Regions from separate parts of the Alsobacter sp. P4_H11 genome, predicted to be linked through region 2. Evidence: riboswitches for the same ligand, from Rfam matches in the RefSeq annotation. Region 2 holds a riboswitch; each other region holds the start of a gene.
What was found. A riboswitch is a leader RNA that binds a small molecule or an ion and turns the genes downstream of it on or off. The one in region 2 is predicted to bind cobalamin.

Region 1 (4,939 bases), on a different contig from region 2:
TGGTCGTGCCGATCGCGATGCTGGACGGGTGCGCGAGCCTGTACCAGGCCGTCTGCTTTCGGGCTTACGCGATACCGCGGGTTCGGCGCAGCGACTTCGTCAGCCTCGACCGGCGCCACCTCAGCTACCTCAACTGGATCGAGGCGCTGAACTGCCTTTATTGCAGCTATGCGAACGGCGTGATCGCGTATGTGCGTGAGATCGGCAGCCGCACGGAGCAGTACTGGTGCCCGATCAAGCACGCGCTGCGGATCAGCGACCCGCACAAGCGCTATTACGAGTTCCTGGAATATGGCGACGCCCAGGGCTACCGCGCCCGGCTCGGTGAATTCCGAGCCGCGCTTGCGGCCGAAGCAGAAGCGCCGCCGCCGGATCTGAAGCCCTCCGACGCTCGCGAATGAGGGCGGCCGCCTGAGGCGTGTCGAGCGCCGCAACCGTCGCGAACATCTGCGGCCGCTTCTCGACAGAGGTGCATTTCGGGTCGATAAGCGGGCGCGTCTAGACCGAGTGGACCGCCATGCAGCCTCCTGGCTTCCCCGCCCGCACGCTCATCATGGGCATCGTCAACGTCACCCCGGATTCGTTCTCGGACGGGGGCGACTTCTTTGATCCCGAGGTGGCTATCCGCCATGCGCAGGACCTCGAAGCCGAGGGCGCCGACATCGTCGATCTCGGGGGTGAATCCACCCGTCCGGGGCATCAGGCGATCGGCGCGGAGGAAGAGCAGCGCCGCGTGCTCCCCGTGGTCGCGGCCCTCGCGCCGGCGCTGTCGCGCCCCATTTCGATCGACACCTACCGTGCGGACACCGCCCGAAAGGCGCTGGCCGCCGGGGCTCGCATCATCAACGACGTCTGGGGTCTCCAGCGCGACCCGGACATGGTCGCGGTGGCGGCCGACCATGACTGCGACGTGGTTGTCATGCACAACCGGGAGACGATCGATCCCTCGCTCGACATCGTCGAGGAGTTCCGGCGCTACTTCGATCGCACCATCGGGCTGGCGCGCCATGCAGGGCTCCGCGAGGAGAGGCTGATCCTCGATCCCGGGATTGGCTTTGGAAAGAGCTGGGCGCAGAACATGGATGCGTTGCGGCGCGTGGCCGAACTCAAGGCGTTCGGATTTCGCGTTCTGGTCGGGGCATCGCGGAAATCTTTTCTGCGCCGCATCCTGGGCGACGATGTTGCCCCGAAAAGCCGGATTTTCGGCACGCTCGCGGCCCATTCGGCTGCGATCGCGGGCGGCGCCGACATCATCCGCGTTCACGACGTGAAAGCGCATGTCGACGCCGTGCGCACCCTCGACGCGCTTTGGCGCGATCGTGGCGGCGCGGGATACCCCCCGAACGCGACGTGAACCGCGCGCCGCGATGTTTCCAGCCGGATGCGCGCGCGCGAGCTAGCAGTTCTTCGCGCCAGGAGCTTTCATGACCGACCGCGTCACCCTTTCGCGCCTTGCCGTTTATGCACGCCATGGCGTGCTGCCCGAGGAGGCGACCCTCGGCCAGCGTTTCTACATCACGCTCACTTGCGAGCTGGATCTTCGCCCGGCCGGCGCGGCGGATGATTACAACCAGGCCGTATGCTACGGCGCCCTGGCGGATCTTGCGGTCGGGATCGCGACACAGCGCCGCTTCAAGATCATCGAGGGCCTTGCCGAAGCGATCGCCTCAGCCGTGCTGGACGCCCACCCGCGCGTCCAGGCCGTGACGGTCAAAGTGGAAAAACCGGAGGCGCCGGTGCAGCACATCCTCGATACGGTCGCGGTCGAGATCGAGCGCCGCCGTGGCTAGGGCGTGGCTGAGCCTGGGCGGCAATATCGGCGTCGACGCGGCCGCCAAGCGCGCCGCCATCGCGGACGCGCTGCGCCGGCTGGCCGACCGGGAGGTGCGCGTGATCGCGCGCTCCGGCGATTACCGCACTCCTCCCTGGGGGCCGGTTGCGCAGGACTGGTTCGTGAACGCCTGCGCGGAGATCGAGACCGATCTGGGCCCGCGGCAGCTGCTGGACCTGCTTCTTGCGATCGAGCATGACATGGGCCGCGTGCGCGTCGAGCGCTGGGGTCCACGGCTGATCGACATGGACATTCTGGCCTACGAGGGCGTCGTTCTGGAAGGCCCCGATCTCACCCTTCCGCACCCCCGCATGATGGACCGCGCTTTCGTTCTCGCGCCACTGGCCGAGATCAGCCCGGACCTGCTGATCGGGGGAACGTCCGTCGCACAGGCCCTCGCGCGCCTGGATGCGTCGGGAATCCGGCGACTGGGATGAGCTCGCCGGCGCGAGCCCATCGCCCGGCGACGGTCAGGGTCGGCGAGCTTTCGCCCGCGCGGCGTTGAAGATTGGATTATTTTCATCGTGAGCTCCCCACCGATCGAAGGAGACCAGCGCCGGCAGCTCGGCCCGTTTCGCCCAGCCTGCCGCCTGGAGATCGGGTTCCTTGTTGAACGTGCTGACATAGCCGAGGCAGAGATAAGCCACCGGCACGATCTCATCCGGGATCCCCAGGATCGAGCGGAGCCGTTCGGACTTGATGATGCTCACCCAACCCACGCCCACGTTTTCGGCCCGGGCGGACAGCCACAGGTTCTGGACGGCGCAGACGGCGCTGTAGATGTCCATGTCAGGCTGGTGCGTCCTCCCCAGCACCACCGGCCCCGCTCTGTTCCGGTCGCACGTCACGCAGACGCCGATCGGCGCCTCGCGGATGCCCTCCAGCTTCAGGTTTCGGTAGGCCCGCGCCCGCACGGGATCGAAGCGCCGTTCGGCTTCATTGTTCGCCTCCGTGAACGCCTCGTGAAGGGCGGCCTTGATGGCGGGATCGCTCACCACGATGAAGTCCCACGGCTGCATGAAGCCGACGGACGGAGCGTGGTGCGCCGCTCGCAAGATGCGCCCGATCACCTCGGGCGGTACCGGGCGCGGCAGGAACTCGCCGCGCACGTCTCGCCGATTAAAGATGCAGTCGTATACGGCCGTGCGCTCCTGGTCGGAGAACAGCCCATTCGCGTCCATGATTCCCCTCACAGATCGAAGCTGGCCGCGCTCCGTCCGCGAGCGTGCCCTATGGGTTCAGGCCGGTCTTCTGACTTGGGATCGTCCCGTTTCCGCGCCTTCCCGGCAAAAGCCAGTGGCATCCAGCGAAAGCGGTCCCCCTTACAGCGTTGGGCACGTGGCGGAGTTTCACCGCCTTCCCGATTCTCCCGAGTGTTCGGGCTCCTGAACGGACCGATGATGCCACGCGCCGGAGCTGCGCGCCAGCGCAGCCCCGGCTGCGCGTCTCACCCTTGCGGCACGTAGAGGCTCGCCCCCGAGGCGACGAACTCGGCGCTTTTGGCGGCGAGGCCTTTCTGGCGTTCCTCCTCCGCGAGGGTGTCGGCCCGGATGTCCTGGCTGATCTTCATCGAGCAGAATTTCGGACCGCACATCGAGCAGAAATGCGCGACCTTGTGCGCGTCCTTCGGCAAGGTCTCGTCGTGGAACTCCCTGGCGGTGTCGGGATCCAGCGACAGGTTGAACTGATCCTCCCAGCGGAATTCGAACCGGGCGCGGGACAGGGCGTCGTCGCGCAATTGCGCCGCCGGATGCCCCTTGGCGAGGTCCGCCGCGTGGGCGGCGATCCGGTAGGTGATCACGCCGGTCTTCACGTCGTCGCGATTGGGCAGGCCAAGATGCTCCTTCGGGGTGACGTAGCAGAGCATCGCTGTTCCGAACCAGCCGATCATGGCCGCCCCGATGCCGGAGGTGATGTGATCGTAGCCGGGCGCGATGTCGGTCGTCAGTGGCCCGAGCGTGTAGAAGGGCGCTTCGCCGCAGGTCGCGAGCTGCTTGTCCATGTTGGCCTTGATCTTGTGCATCGGCACGTGGCCGGGGCCCTCGATCATGACCTGGCAACCCTCGCGCCAGGCGACCTTCGTGAGCTCGCCCAAGGTGTCGAGCTCGGCGAACTGGGCGGCGTCATTGGCGTCCGCGATGGAGCCCGGACGGAGGCCGTCACCCAGCGAGAACGACACGTCGAAGCGCCGCATGATGGCGCAGATCTCGTCGAAGCGTTCGTACAGGAAGCTTTCGCGATGATGGGCAAGGCACCAGCGCGCCATGATCGAGCCGCCGCGCGAGACGATGCCGGTGACCCGCCGGGCGGTGAGCGGCACGTGGGCGAGCCGCACGCCGGCGTGGATCGTGAAATAGTCGACGCCCTGCTCGGCCTGTTCGATCAGCGTGTCCTTGAACACCTCCCAGTCGAGCCTGGCGGGATCGCCGTGCACCTTCTCGAGCGCCTGGTAGATTGGGACGGTGCCGATCGGAACCGGCGCATTGCGCAGGATCCACTCTCGGGTGTTGTGGATGTTGCGGCCGGTGGAGAGGTCCATGACGGTGTCGGCGCCCCAGCGGATCGCCCAGACCATCTTCTCGACCTCTTCGGCGACCGACGACGTCACGGCCGAGTTGCCGATATTGGCGTTCACCTTCACGAGGAAGTTGCGGCCGATGATCATCGGCTCGAGCTCGCGGTGATTGATGTTGGCCGGGATGATGGCGCGCCCGGCGGCGATCTCCTGCCTGACGAATTCCGGGGTGACATGGGCCGGAATGGCGGCCCCGAAGCTTTCGCCGTGCGCGAGCGCTTCTTCCGCGCCCGCCAGGGGCAGCTCGCGGCCGAGATTTTCGCGGGCGGCGACATAGCGCATTTCTTCCGTGATGATTCCGGCCCGGGCGAACTCGTATTGGGTGACCAGGGCGCCCGGAGTTCCGGTCAGGACCCGCCGTTCGGCTGGGCAAGCCGGGGCGAGCGCGTCGGCCGAGACGGACCCATTGTCCTCGGGCCGGACGGCTCGGGGCTGGGCGGCGACGAGGCCGGGACGGATCGAAAGCCAGAGAGAGCGAGCCTCGGGCAGGCCGGCAGCCAGATCGATCACGGCGTCGGCGTCCGTGTAAGGGC
Region 2 (4,939 bases):
CAAGGCCGCCTTCGGCGACGACGCCGTCTATCTCGAGAAGTACCTCGAGAAGCCCCGCCACATCGAGCTGCAGGTGCTGGGCGACGGCCGCGGCGGCGCGGTGCACCTCTTCGAGCGTGACTGCTCGCTGCAGCGTCGCCACCAGAAGGTGTGGGAGGAAGGCCCCTCCCCGGCGCTCAACGGCGAGATGCGCTCCAAGATCGGCGCAACCGTCGCCAAGGCGATGCAGGAGCTGCAATATCTCGGCGCCGGCACGGTGGAGTTCCTGTACGAGGACGGCGAGTTCTATTTCATCGAGATGAACACCCGCATCCAGGTGGAGCATCCCGTCACCGAGATGATCACCGGCATCGATCTCGTGAACGAGCAGATCCGGCTGGCCGCCGGCGCGGACCTGTCGTTCTCGCAGGACGACATCCAGCTCAACGGCCACGCCATCGAGTGCCGGATCAACGCCGAGCACCCGGCCACCTTCATGCCCTCGCCGGGCCGGATCGCCTATTTCCACCCGCCGGGCGGGCTGGGCGTGCGCGTCGATTCGGCCGTGTACCAGGGCTACACCATCCCGCCGAACTACGATTCGCTGGTCGGCAAGCTGATCGTGCACGGACGCAACCGCAATGAGTGCCTGATGCGCCTTCGGAGGGCCCTGGACGAGTTCGTGGTGGATGGGATCGAGACCACCCTACCGCTTTTTAGGGCCCTGGTTCGTAACCCAGACATCCAGAACGGGGACTACGATATTCACTGGCTGGAGAAGTATCTTGCAGCCGGGGGCATGAACGATCCGACCGGCGCTTGAACGCTGGCGATGACGAGAGCCCGCAGGAGCGGGCCGTAGCGGATGGCGAGACGACAGGACGCTGACACGGAGATCACGCCGGAGCTTTTGCTCCGCGCCTACGCGTGCGGCATTTTTCCCATGGCGGAGAGCGCCGACGATCCGGCGCTTTACTGGGTGGAGCCGCGCGAGCGCGGCGTCATCCCGCTCGACGGCTTCCAGCTGCCGTCGCGGCTGGCCCGCACGGTGCGCTCGGACCGGTTCGAGGTCCGCGTCGACCATGATTTCGAGGGCGTCATCGACGGCTGCGCCGCGCCGGCGCCCGATCGCCGCCAGACCTGGATCAACGCGAGAATCCGCGAGCTCTACGGCGCGCTGTTCGATCTCGGCTGGGCCCACACGGTGGAGTGCTGGCGCGACGGGCGACTCGTGGGCGGGCTCTATGGCGTGCGGCTCGGCGGCGCCTTCTTCGGCGAGAGCATGTTCCACCGCGAGCGGGACGCCTCCAAGGTGGCGCTGGTGCATCTGGTCGCCCGGTTGCGGGTCGGTCATTTCCGCCTGCTCGACACCCAGTTCGTGACGCCGCATCTCGCTGGCTTCGGCGCCGTCGAGGTGCCCCGGCGCGACTACCGCCGGCTGCTCGACGCCGCCACCAATGTCGAGGCGGATTTCACCGCTTGGCCCAAGGCGCCCGCCCCGACGGGGCGCGACGTCCTGGACGCCCTCGCCTGATGGTCGCCGAGCTCGCCGCCGCGGCGTCGCGCTCTATTGACCGGGCGAGGCCATGCGGCTAGGCATCCGGGCGAGCGAGCGCGTAGCTCAGCCGGTAGAGCAACTGACTTTTAATCAGTAGGTCCTGGGTTCGAGTCCCAGCGCGCTCACCACCATCAAGGCGCTTACCGGCAGGCGCTTGAATTCCTCCGCCGATATTGGGGTCGCCCGGCATCCACACGGCTCGGCGGTGTTTTTTTCGCGGCGTGCGCGCCTGAAATTCACTCAATTCGATGGACGCCGCGCAGCCCTCCGCTATGCTGCCCGTGCGACGGCGCCCTTCGGGGCTTGAAAGGGAACGCAGTGCGGGCGCAAGCCCAAAGCTGCGACTGCCCCCGCAACTGTGAGCGGCGAGCGAAGGCGAGTTCACCACTGGTCCATCAGGGCTGGGAAGGTTCGCCGGAGCGACGACCCGCAAGTCAGGAGACCTGCCGTCGCGACAAACCAAGGGCGGGCGCCCGGGATGGTTCGCGACAGGCCGCATCCACGAGGGACGCGGCGCTCCCGTTCCGCCATGCGCCGCGCCGGCAACTCGGGGTGAGAACATGTTGCAGCAGTCTTCCGTCGCGTCACACGTCCCGGCCGTCAAGGCCAGCGCCCTTCTGCAGGCCGCCTTCGCGGTTCTGCTCGGCGTCATGCTGGTCGGCTTCACGGGCTTTGCCCACGTGGAGGCGGTGCACAACGCGGCTCATGACACGCGCCACGCCAGCGGCTTTCCCTGCCACTGACGGCGCGGCGATGTCCGTTTTTCGTTCGATCGTCTTCACGGCCGCGGCGGCCGGCCTTCTGGTTGGCCTCACCGTCACGGGCCTGCAGCAGGTTCGCGCCGTTCCGCTGATCCTCAAGGCCGAGGTCTACGAGCAGAAGGCCGAGGCCGCGCAGACGGCTCCAGCCCCTGTGGCGCCGCACGCTCATGAGCTGGGCGCAGCGCCGCATTCGCACGCCGCGACCGCTGCGCCGCACGAGCACGGGGCCGCGTGGCAGCCGGCCGAGGGCTTCCAGCGCAACGCCTTCACGGCGCTGTTCAACGTCGTGACCTGGATCGGCTTTGGCCTCGGCCTCGCCGGTCTCATGGTGATCGCCCGCCGCCCGGCCACCTGGCGCGAAGGCCTCATCTGGGGTCTCGGCGGTTTCGCCGCCCTCACGCTGGCGCCCAGCATCGGGTTGCCGCCCGAACTGCCCGGCATGCCGGCCGCCGACGTGGTGGCGCGCCAATTCTGGTGGATCGGGGCCGCGCTTTCCACCGCGATGGGGCTCGGCTTGATCGCTCTCACCCGCGCGCCGCTGCCCTGCATCTTGGGCGCTCTGCTGCTGGTGGCGCCGCACCTCGTCGGAGCGCCGCAGCCGCCCGCCGCCGAAAGCGCCGTTCCGGACGCCATGGCGCGGGATTTCGTGACGGCCGTGATGGTCAGCGCCTTCGTTTCATGGGCGCTGCTTGGCGCCCTCACGGGATTCTTCCTCCACCGCTTCCGCGGGAGCGAGAGCGAGGCCTGAGATCGCGCCGCGCAGGTCGCGACTGGTGATGTGAAAGCGCGCGCCGGGCTCCAACCCGGCGCGTTGCATTTTGAGCCGGGCCGCAAGCCAGAACGCAGCCTGATGGCGGGCCGCGAAAGCCAGGCACTCGGCGGGCGTCGGCTCCTGCCGCAACAGCGCCCGAAACGCGCGCCGATGCATCACGCATCGCCCGTCCTCGCCCGGGGGCGAGAAGGCCAGGCAGTCGTTGGCGCCGTCCCACTCCATGCGCCCTTGTAGCGGGGTTAGGGGCCGCCGCGCAAAGGCGTTCGAGCACGAGGCAAAAGCGGCGCAAGCGTTGCTGCGCAATGCTTATTTCGGCTGCGCCTCCCCGCTTTGACCACATTCGCGGCGCATGCCGTCGCGCGCTGGAACAGGTGGGTTTGCGTCGATGCGATTCTTTTTGCGCGGGATCGGTTTTGTGTTCACGGCCGGCGCGATCGTGTTCGTGGTGGCCGCGATCGCGGTCGGCGGCCTGCTCTGGAAGGTGTCGCGCGATCTGCCGGACTACACGCAGCTGGCCGACTACCAGCCTGCCGTGATGACCCGCGTGCACGCCGCCGACGGCAGCCTGCTGGCCGAATACGCCCGCGAGCGGCGCATGTTCATCCCCATCCAGTCGGTCCCCAAGCTGGTGATCGCGGCCTTCGTGTCGGCCGAGGACAAGAACTTCTACAAGCACCAGGGCGTCGATCCGGAAGGCATCGCCCGCGCGGCGCTGTACTACTTCAAGCGCGACCAGGGCCGCCGCCCGCAGGGCGCCTCCACGATCACCCAGCAGGTGGCGAAGAACTTCCTGCTCACCAGCGAGCAGACCTTCGATCGCAAGATCAAGGAGGTGCTGCTGGCGCTGAAGATGGAGAACACCTACACCAAGGATAAGATCCTCGAGCTCTATCTCAACGAGATCTATCTCGGCCTCGGCAACTACGGCATCGCGGCCGCCTCGCTGAACTACTACGGCAAGTCCGTCCACGAGCTGACCCTGGCCGAGGTCGCCTATCTGGCGGCGCTGCCGAAAGGCCCAAACAACTACAATCCCTTCCGCTTCCGCGAAGCCGCCACCGAGCGCCGCAACTACGTCATCGATCGCATGGTCGAGAACGGCTATGTGAGCAAGCAGGACGGCGACAAGGCCAAGGCCGAGCCGCTCGACGTGAACCCGCGGTCGCTTTCGCCCAACACCTACGCTGCGGGCTTCTTCGCCGAGGACGTGCGCCGCGAGATCGCGGACCGTTTTGGCGAAAAGGCCCTGTACGAGGGCGGCATGTCCGTGCGCACGACCCTCGACCCGAAGATCCAGGTCATGGCCCGAAAGGCGCTCGCGGACGGGCTGGTGCGCTACGACGAGGCGCATGGCTGGCGCGGCGCGATGCAGAAGATCGACATCGCCAGCAAGGAATGGGGCGCGGCCCTGGCCGAAGTGCCGGCGCTTGGCGACGTGCAGCCCTGGCGCCTTGCGGTGGTGACGGACGTCGTCCCGGAGGGCGCCCGCATCGGCCTCCAGCCTGCGCGCGAGCCGTCGGGCGCGATCGCCAAGGCGCGCGAGACCGGGTTGATCACGCCGGACGGCCTCAAATGGACCCGCAAGGCCCCGCGGCAGGCGCTGGCCGCCGGCGACGTCATCTACGTGGAGCCCGTCGACGGCAAGCCCGGCCAGTTCCGCCTGCGCCAGCTGCCGGAGATCTCCGGCGGCCTCGTCGCCATGGATCCCTATACGGGCCGCGTGCTCGCGATGGTGGGCGGGTTCTCGTTCGACCAGTCCAAGTTCAACCGCGCCTCGCAGGCGCAGCGCCAGCCTGGCTCCTCGTTCAAGCCCATCGTCTATGCGGCGGCGCTGGACAACGGCTACACGCCCTCCAGCATCATCCTGGA
Region 3 (4,939 bases), on a different contig from region 2:
CCAGCGCGATCCGCTGGCCCGGCGGCCGCAGGGCGACGCGGCCCGGTCCGAAAGCCCGCAGCGGCGCGGCGGCGGCCTGGATGGCGTCGAGGTCGAGATGCGCCTCCACCATGTCGGCCATGCCGTCCAGCAGCCTGTCGAGGCCGCTCGTCTCGCTGGCCTGCACGAGGCCGAGATGGCGCTCGGGCAGGCTGACGGCTTCCGAGCGGGGCAGGGCGCCGAACACCGGGATGTCCAGCGCTCGCACGGCGTCCGTCACCAGCCGCGTGTGCCGGGCGCTTCCCGCCTTGTTGATCACCACCCCGGCCAGCCGGATCCGCGGGTCGTACACCGCGCAGCCCTTCACGATGGCGGCGGCCGACTGCGATTGGCCGCTCACGTCCAGCACCAGCAGCACCGGCCAGCCCAGCGCGGCCGCCACGTCCGCCGACGAGCCGGACCGCCCGGGCGCGGCCGGCACGCCGTCGAACAGGCCCATCAGCCCCTCGCAAAAGGCGAGATCGGCGTCCGCGGTCGCCTGCGTGGCGAGGCCGCCCAGCATCTCCGGCGACATCGACCAGGCGTCGAGATTGAGGCTCGGCCGACCCGTCGCGGCGGCGTGGAAAGCGGGATCGATGTAGTCCGGCCCGCATTTCGCGCCCGTCACGCGCAGGCCGCGGCGCGCAAAGGCGCGCAAAAGGCCGAGCGTTACTGTTGTCTTGCCGCTGGACGAGCGGGGGGCCGCGATCACGAGGCCGGGCGTGGGCATGGTCATGCCCCATCCCTGCGCGAAATCCGAAAACCCGGCAAGCGCTTCGACGCCGCAAAGCCTTTGCGCCGCGCCCGGGAGGCGCTACCACCATGCCATGAGCCACGCGCCGCCGGAGGACATCCCGCCCGTCGCCAGCCTCCGCCGGGGCTGGACCACCGGCTCCTGCGCGACGGCTGCGACGCGCGCCGCCTTCGAGGCGCTGCACACCGGCGTGTTTCCCGATCCGGTCGAGATCACGCTGCCCAATGGCTCCCGCCCCGCCTTTGCGCTGGCTGTGACCGAACTTGGCGAAGGCTTCGCCCGCGCGGGCGTCGTCAAGGACGCCGGCGACGACCCGGACGTCACCCACGGCGCGCTCGTGCTCGCGACGCTGCGCCGTGGGCCGCCAGGCTCGGGCGTCACGTTCCGCGCCGGCCCCGGCGTTGGCATGGTGACGCGTCCCGGCCTGCCGATCCCTCCCGGCGAGCCCGCCATCAATCCCGTTCCGCGTGAGATGATGCGCGCCGCCGTCGCGGAGGCCGCCGCTCTGCTGGGCGTTTCGGCCGATTGCGAGATCGAGATATCGATCCCGGGCGGCGAGGAGATCGCCAAGCGAACCCTCAACGGCCGTCTCGGCGTGGTCGGCGGGCTTTCGATCCTGGGCACCACCGGCATCGTGACGCCCTATAGCTGCGCGGCCTGGATCCACAGCATCCATCGCGGGATCGACGTGGCGCGCGCCTCCGGCCTCCACCACGTCGCGGGCGCGACGGGGGACACCAGCGAAAAAGCCGTCCAGCGCCTGCATGGGCTGGACGAGATCGCGCTGATCGACATGGGCGATTTCGTCGGCGGCATGCTGAAATATGTCCGCCGCCACCCGGTCGAGCGCGTCACCGTTGCGGGCGGGTTCGCCAAGATGACCAAGCTCGCCCAGGGGCTGCTCGATCTCCACTCGCGCCGGGGCGAGGTCGATCTCGGCTGGCTCTCGGAGCGGTTCGGGGAAGCGGGCGCATCAGCGGGGCAAATCGCCGAAGCCGCCGCGCTGGCCTCCGCCAACGAGGCGCTGCTGCTGGCGCGCAATGCGGGCGTGGATCTCGGGGCCGCGGTCGCCGAAGCGGCCTGGGCCACGGCAGCCAAGGCGCTGGCCGGCTCCGGCGTGGAGCTGGACGTCGTGGTCTTCGACCGGCAGGGCGCGTTGGTCGCCCGCACGCCGTTCCGGCCGGTCTGACGCCGGCGCTCTCGCGGGAAAAATTGACAGGCTTCCTTCCGCACGCCTATCACTGAGGCCGTGATGGTCCCTCGCATGAGGGTGAATAGGGAATGCGGTGAGCCCTCGGGCGATGCCGCAGCTGCCCCCGCAACTGTGAGCGGGTAGCCGAGCGCCGATATGCCACTGGGGCGACCCGGGAAGGCGGCGCACGGCGCCGATCCGCGAGCCAGGAGACCTGCCACCACGAAAACCGATGCTGCGGGCGGGGCGCCTTGCGGGATCGTGCGGCCCAGAGCCGCGAATTCTCCGGGATCGCCGTGCGGTCCCGTCGCGCCCCGATCGAAAGACGCCCACGGGCGGGAGCGCCGAGAGAATGGCTCGCACAACCATCCATGTCTGCGTGACGTGCCGGCTGGCCGACGATCCGCTCGAGGAGCAGCACGGCCGAGCCGGCGCGCGCCTGCACCGCGCCGTCGCCGATCTGGCGGCGCAGCGCGCCGCACCCGTCGACATCATCCCGGTGGAGTGCCTTAGCGTCTGCAAGCGCCCCGTCACGGTCGGCTTCGCGGCGGCCGGAAAGTGGACCTACGTGTATGGCGACTTTCCGGCCGAGGTGAGCGCCGAGACCATCGTCAACGGCGCGCTGCTCTATGCGGAAGCTCCCGACGGATTGATCCCGTGGCGCCAACGCCCGGACATGCTGAAGAAGGGCGTCATCTCGCGCTCGCCCCCGCTCGCGGCGCCCGCCGCTTCCCCGTCGCCCCTGTCTGAGGCCGCCGAATGACCGCGCCTGCTCAATTGTCCAAAGTCCCCGTCACGATCGTCACCGGCTTCCTCGGCGCCGGCAAGACGACCCTGATCCGCCACGTGCTCGAGAACGCCGGCGGCCGGCGCTTGGCGCTGGTGATCAACGAGTTCGGCGACGTCGGCGTGGACGGCGAGATACTGCGCTCCTGCGGCGTCGAGAGCTGCCCTGAGGAAAACATCGTCGAGCTGGCCAATGGCTGCCTGTGCTGCACGGTGGCGGACGACTTCATTCCGGCCATCGAGGCGCTGCTCGCGCATGAGAAGCGGCCGGACCACATCATTGTCGAGACCTCCGGCCTCGCGTTGCCCAAGCCGCTCGTGAAGGCGTTCGACTGGCCGCCCATCCGCTCGCGCCTCACGGTCGATGGCGTGATCGCCGTGGTGGACGGCGCCGCCGTGGCGGCCGGCCGGTTCGCCGATGATCCCGAGGAGGTGCTAGCCCAGCGCGCCGAAGATACCGCCGTTGACCACGACAATCCGCTCGAGGAGGTCTACGAGGACCAGCTGCTCTGCGCCGACCTCGTGATCCTCAACAAGGCCGACCTCATGGACGAGGCCGAACTCGCCCGCGTGTCGGCCGAGATCACGGGCGCGATCCCGCGCGCGGTGAAGATCGTCCCCACCCGCGAGGGCAAGATCGACGCCGACGTGCTGCTCGGCATCGCGGCCGCCGCCGAGGACGATCTCGCCCAGCGCCTGTCCCACCACGACGCCGAGGAAGGCCACGACCACGACGACTTCGACAGCTTCGTGGTGGAGTTGCCCGCGGTCGCGGATCCGGCCGCCCTGGTGGCGCGGCTCGCCGCCGTGGCCGAACAGCACGACGTGCTGCGCATGAAGGGCTTCATGGAGGTGTCCGGCAAGCCGATGCGGCTCCTCGTGCAGGGCGTCGGCACGCGCTTCCGCCACCATTTCGATCGCGCCTGGACCACGGGCGAGCGGCGCCGCAGCCGCCTCGTCGTGATCGGCGAAAAGGGCATCGACCGCGCCGCCATCGAGGCGGCCCTGGCCGCCTGACGCCATGCACCTGCTCCGCACCGAGACGCGCACGCTCGACGAGGCTGAAGCCGCGGTCGATCTTGCGCAATCGCCTGCGGAGCTGGTGTTCCTGAGTTTCACCGACAGCGACATGACGGCGCTCGCCCGGGCCTGGGACGCCGGGCGGGACCGGTACCCCACCCTGCGCATCGCCCCGCTGGCGCAGCTGAAGCATCCCTATTCGGTCGACCTCTACGTCGCCAACGTCGCCGCGAAGGCGCGCTTCGTGCTCGTGCGGCTGCTCGGCGGGCTCGACTACTGGCGCTACGGCGTCGAGGAACTCGGCCGCGCCGCGCGCCAGCAAGGGTTCCACCTCGCCGTGGTTCCGGGCGATTACCGGCAGGACGAACGCCTGGACACCGCCTCGACGCTGCCGCCCGAGGACCTGCGTCGCCTCTGGGGCTGGTTCCACGAGGGCGGCCCCGAGAACCTCGCCAGCTGCCTGGGTTTCCTGTCGTCAACCATCGGCGCGGGGAGGCCTTGGGATGAACCCAAGACTGTGCCGGCCATGGGCGTCAGCGCGGAGCTGAGCCGAGAGGCCCACGCGGTCGCTACAGGGCCGCAGGTTGGAACCCTCTCCCGCGAAGCGGGGAAGGGCAGGGAGGGGGCGGCGGAGCGCCGCGGAGCCGGCCATCCGGGCGTGAACCCCGGCGCCTCCTCTGTCGGCTCCGCCGACATCTCCCCTGCTTCGCGGGAGAGAGTTGCGCTCGTCCCGCCGCGCGCTCTCATCACCTTCTATCGCTCCGTCCTGATGGCGGGCGACACCGCCGCGATCGCGGCGCTCGCCGACGCGCTCGCGCAGCGCGGTTTCGCGGTGACGGCCGCATACGCGTCCAGCCTCAAGGACCCGGCGGCGGCCGAGGGCTTGTCGACGCTGATCGCCCGCGAAAAGCCGGACGTAATCCTCAACACCACGGCCTTCTCGGGCCGCGCCGATAACGGCGGCGGCGTGCTCGACGAAGCCGACGCGCCGGTGCTGCAGGCCATGCTGTCCGGCGCGCGCCATGAGGCGTGGCTGGACAGCGGACGAGGGCTTGGCGCGGCCGATCTCGCCATGAACGTCGTCCTGCCCGAACTCGACGGCCGCATCATAGCGGGCGCGATCTCGTTCAAGGCCGAAGCCGCCCGCAGCGAGGCGCTGGAATACTCAA

Region 1: it holds a riboswitch for cobalamin, as region 2 does, so the genes downstream of both, bluB (5,6-dimethylbenzimidazole synthase) here and AC1DSZ_RS19480 (CbtB domain-containing protein) in region 2, are expected to answer to the same signal.
Region 3: it holds a riboswitch for cobalamin, as region 2 does, so the genes downstream of both, AC1DSZ_RS06625 (DUF1636 family protein) here and AC1DSZ_RS19480 (CbtB domain-containing protein) in region 2, are expected to answer to the same signal.

Annotation. Positions count from the first base shown of each region.
Region 1 covers NZ_JBFUKI010000006.1:216,882-221,820, reverse strand. The annotation lists gene AC1DSZ_RS12620 (hypothetical protein) at 1-401, shown strand, start outside; gene folP (dihydropteroate synthase) at 518-1,354, shown strand; gene folB (dihydroneopterin aldolase) at 1,425-1,790, shown strand; gene folK (2-amino-4-hydroxy-6-hydroxymethyldihydropteridine diphosphokinase) at 1,783-2,268, shown strand; gene bluB (5,6-dimethylbenzimidazole synthase) at 2,302-3,012, opposite strand; cobalamin riboswitch at 3,056-3,235, opposite strand; gene thiC (phosphomethylpyrimidine synthase ThiC) at 3,279-4,939, opposite strand, start outside.
Region 2 covers NZ_JBFUKI010000012.1:2,572-7,510, forward strand. The annotation lists gene accC (acetyl-CoA carboxylase biotin carboxylase subunit) at 1-802, shown strand, start outside; gene aat (leucyl/phenylalanyl-tRNA--protein transferase) at 845-1,513, shown strand; tRNA gene AC1DSZ_RS19475 (tRNA-Lys) at 1,590-1,665, shown strand; cobalamin riboswitch at 1,808-2,002, shown strand; gene AC1DSZ_RS19480 (CbtB domain-containing protein) at 2,101-2,280, shown strand; gene AC1DSZ_RS19485 (CbtA family protein) at 2,291-3,046, shown strand; gene AC1DSZ_RS19490 (penicillin-binding protein 1A) at 3,456-4,939, shown strand, end outside.
Region 3 covers NZ_JBFUKI010000003.1:180,342-185,280, reverse strand. The annotation lists gene AC1DSZ_RS06635 (cobyrinate a,c-diamide synthase) at 1-748, opposite strand, end outside; gene AC1DSZ_RS06630 (cobalt-precorrin-5B (C(1))-methyltransferase) at 846-1,961, shown strand; cobalamin riboswitch at 2,009-2,200, shown strand; gene AC1DSZ_RS06625 (DUF1636 family protein) at 2,317-2,727, shown strand; gene cobW (cobalamin biosynthesis protein CobW) at 2,724-3,767, shown strand; gene cobN (cobaltochelatase subunit CobN) at 3,772-4,939, shown strand, end outside.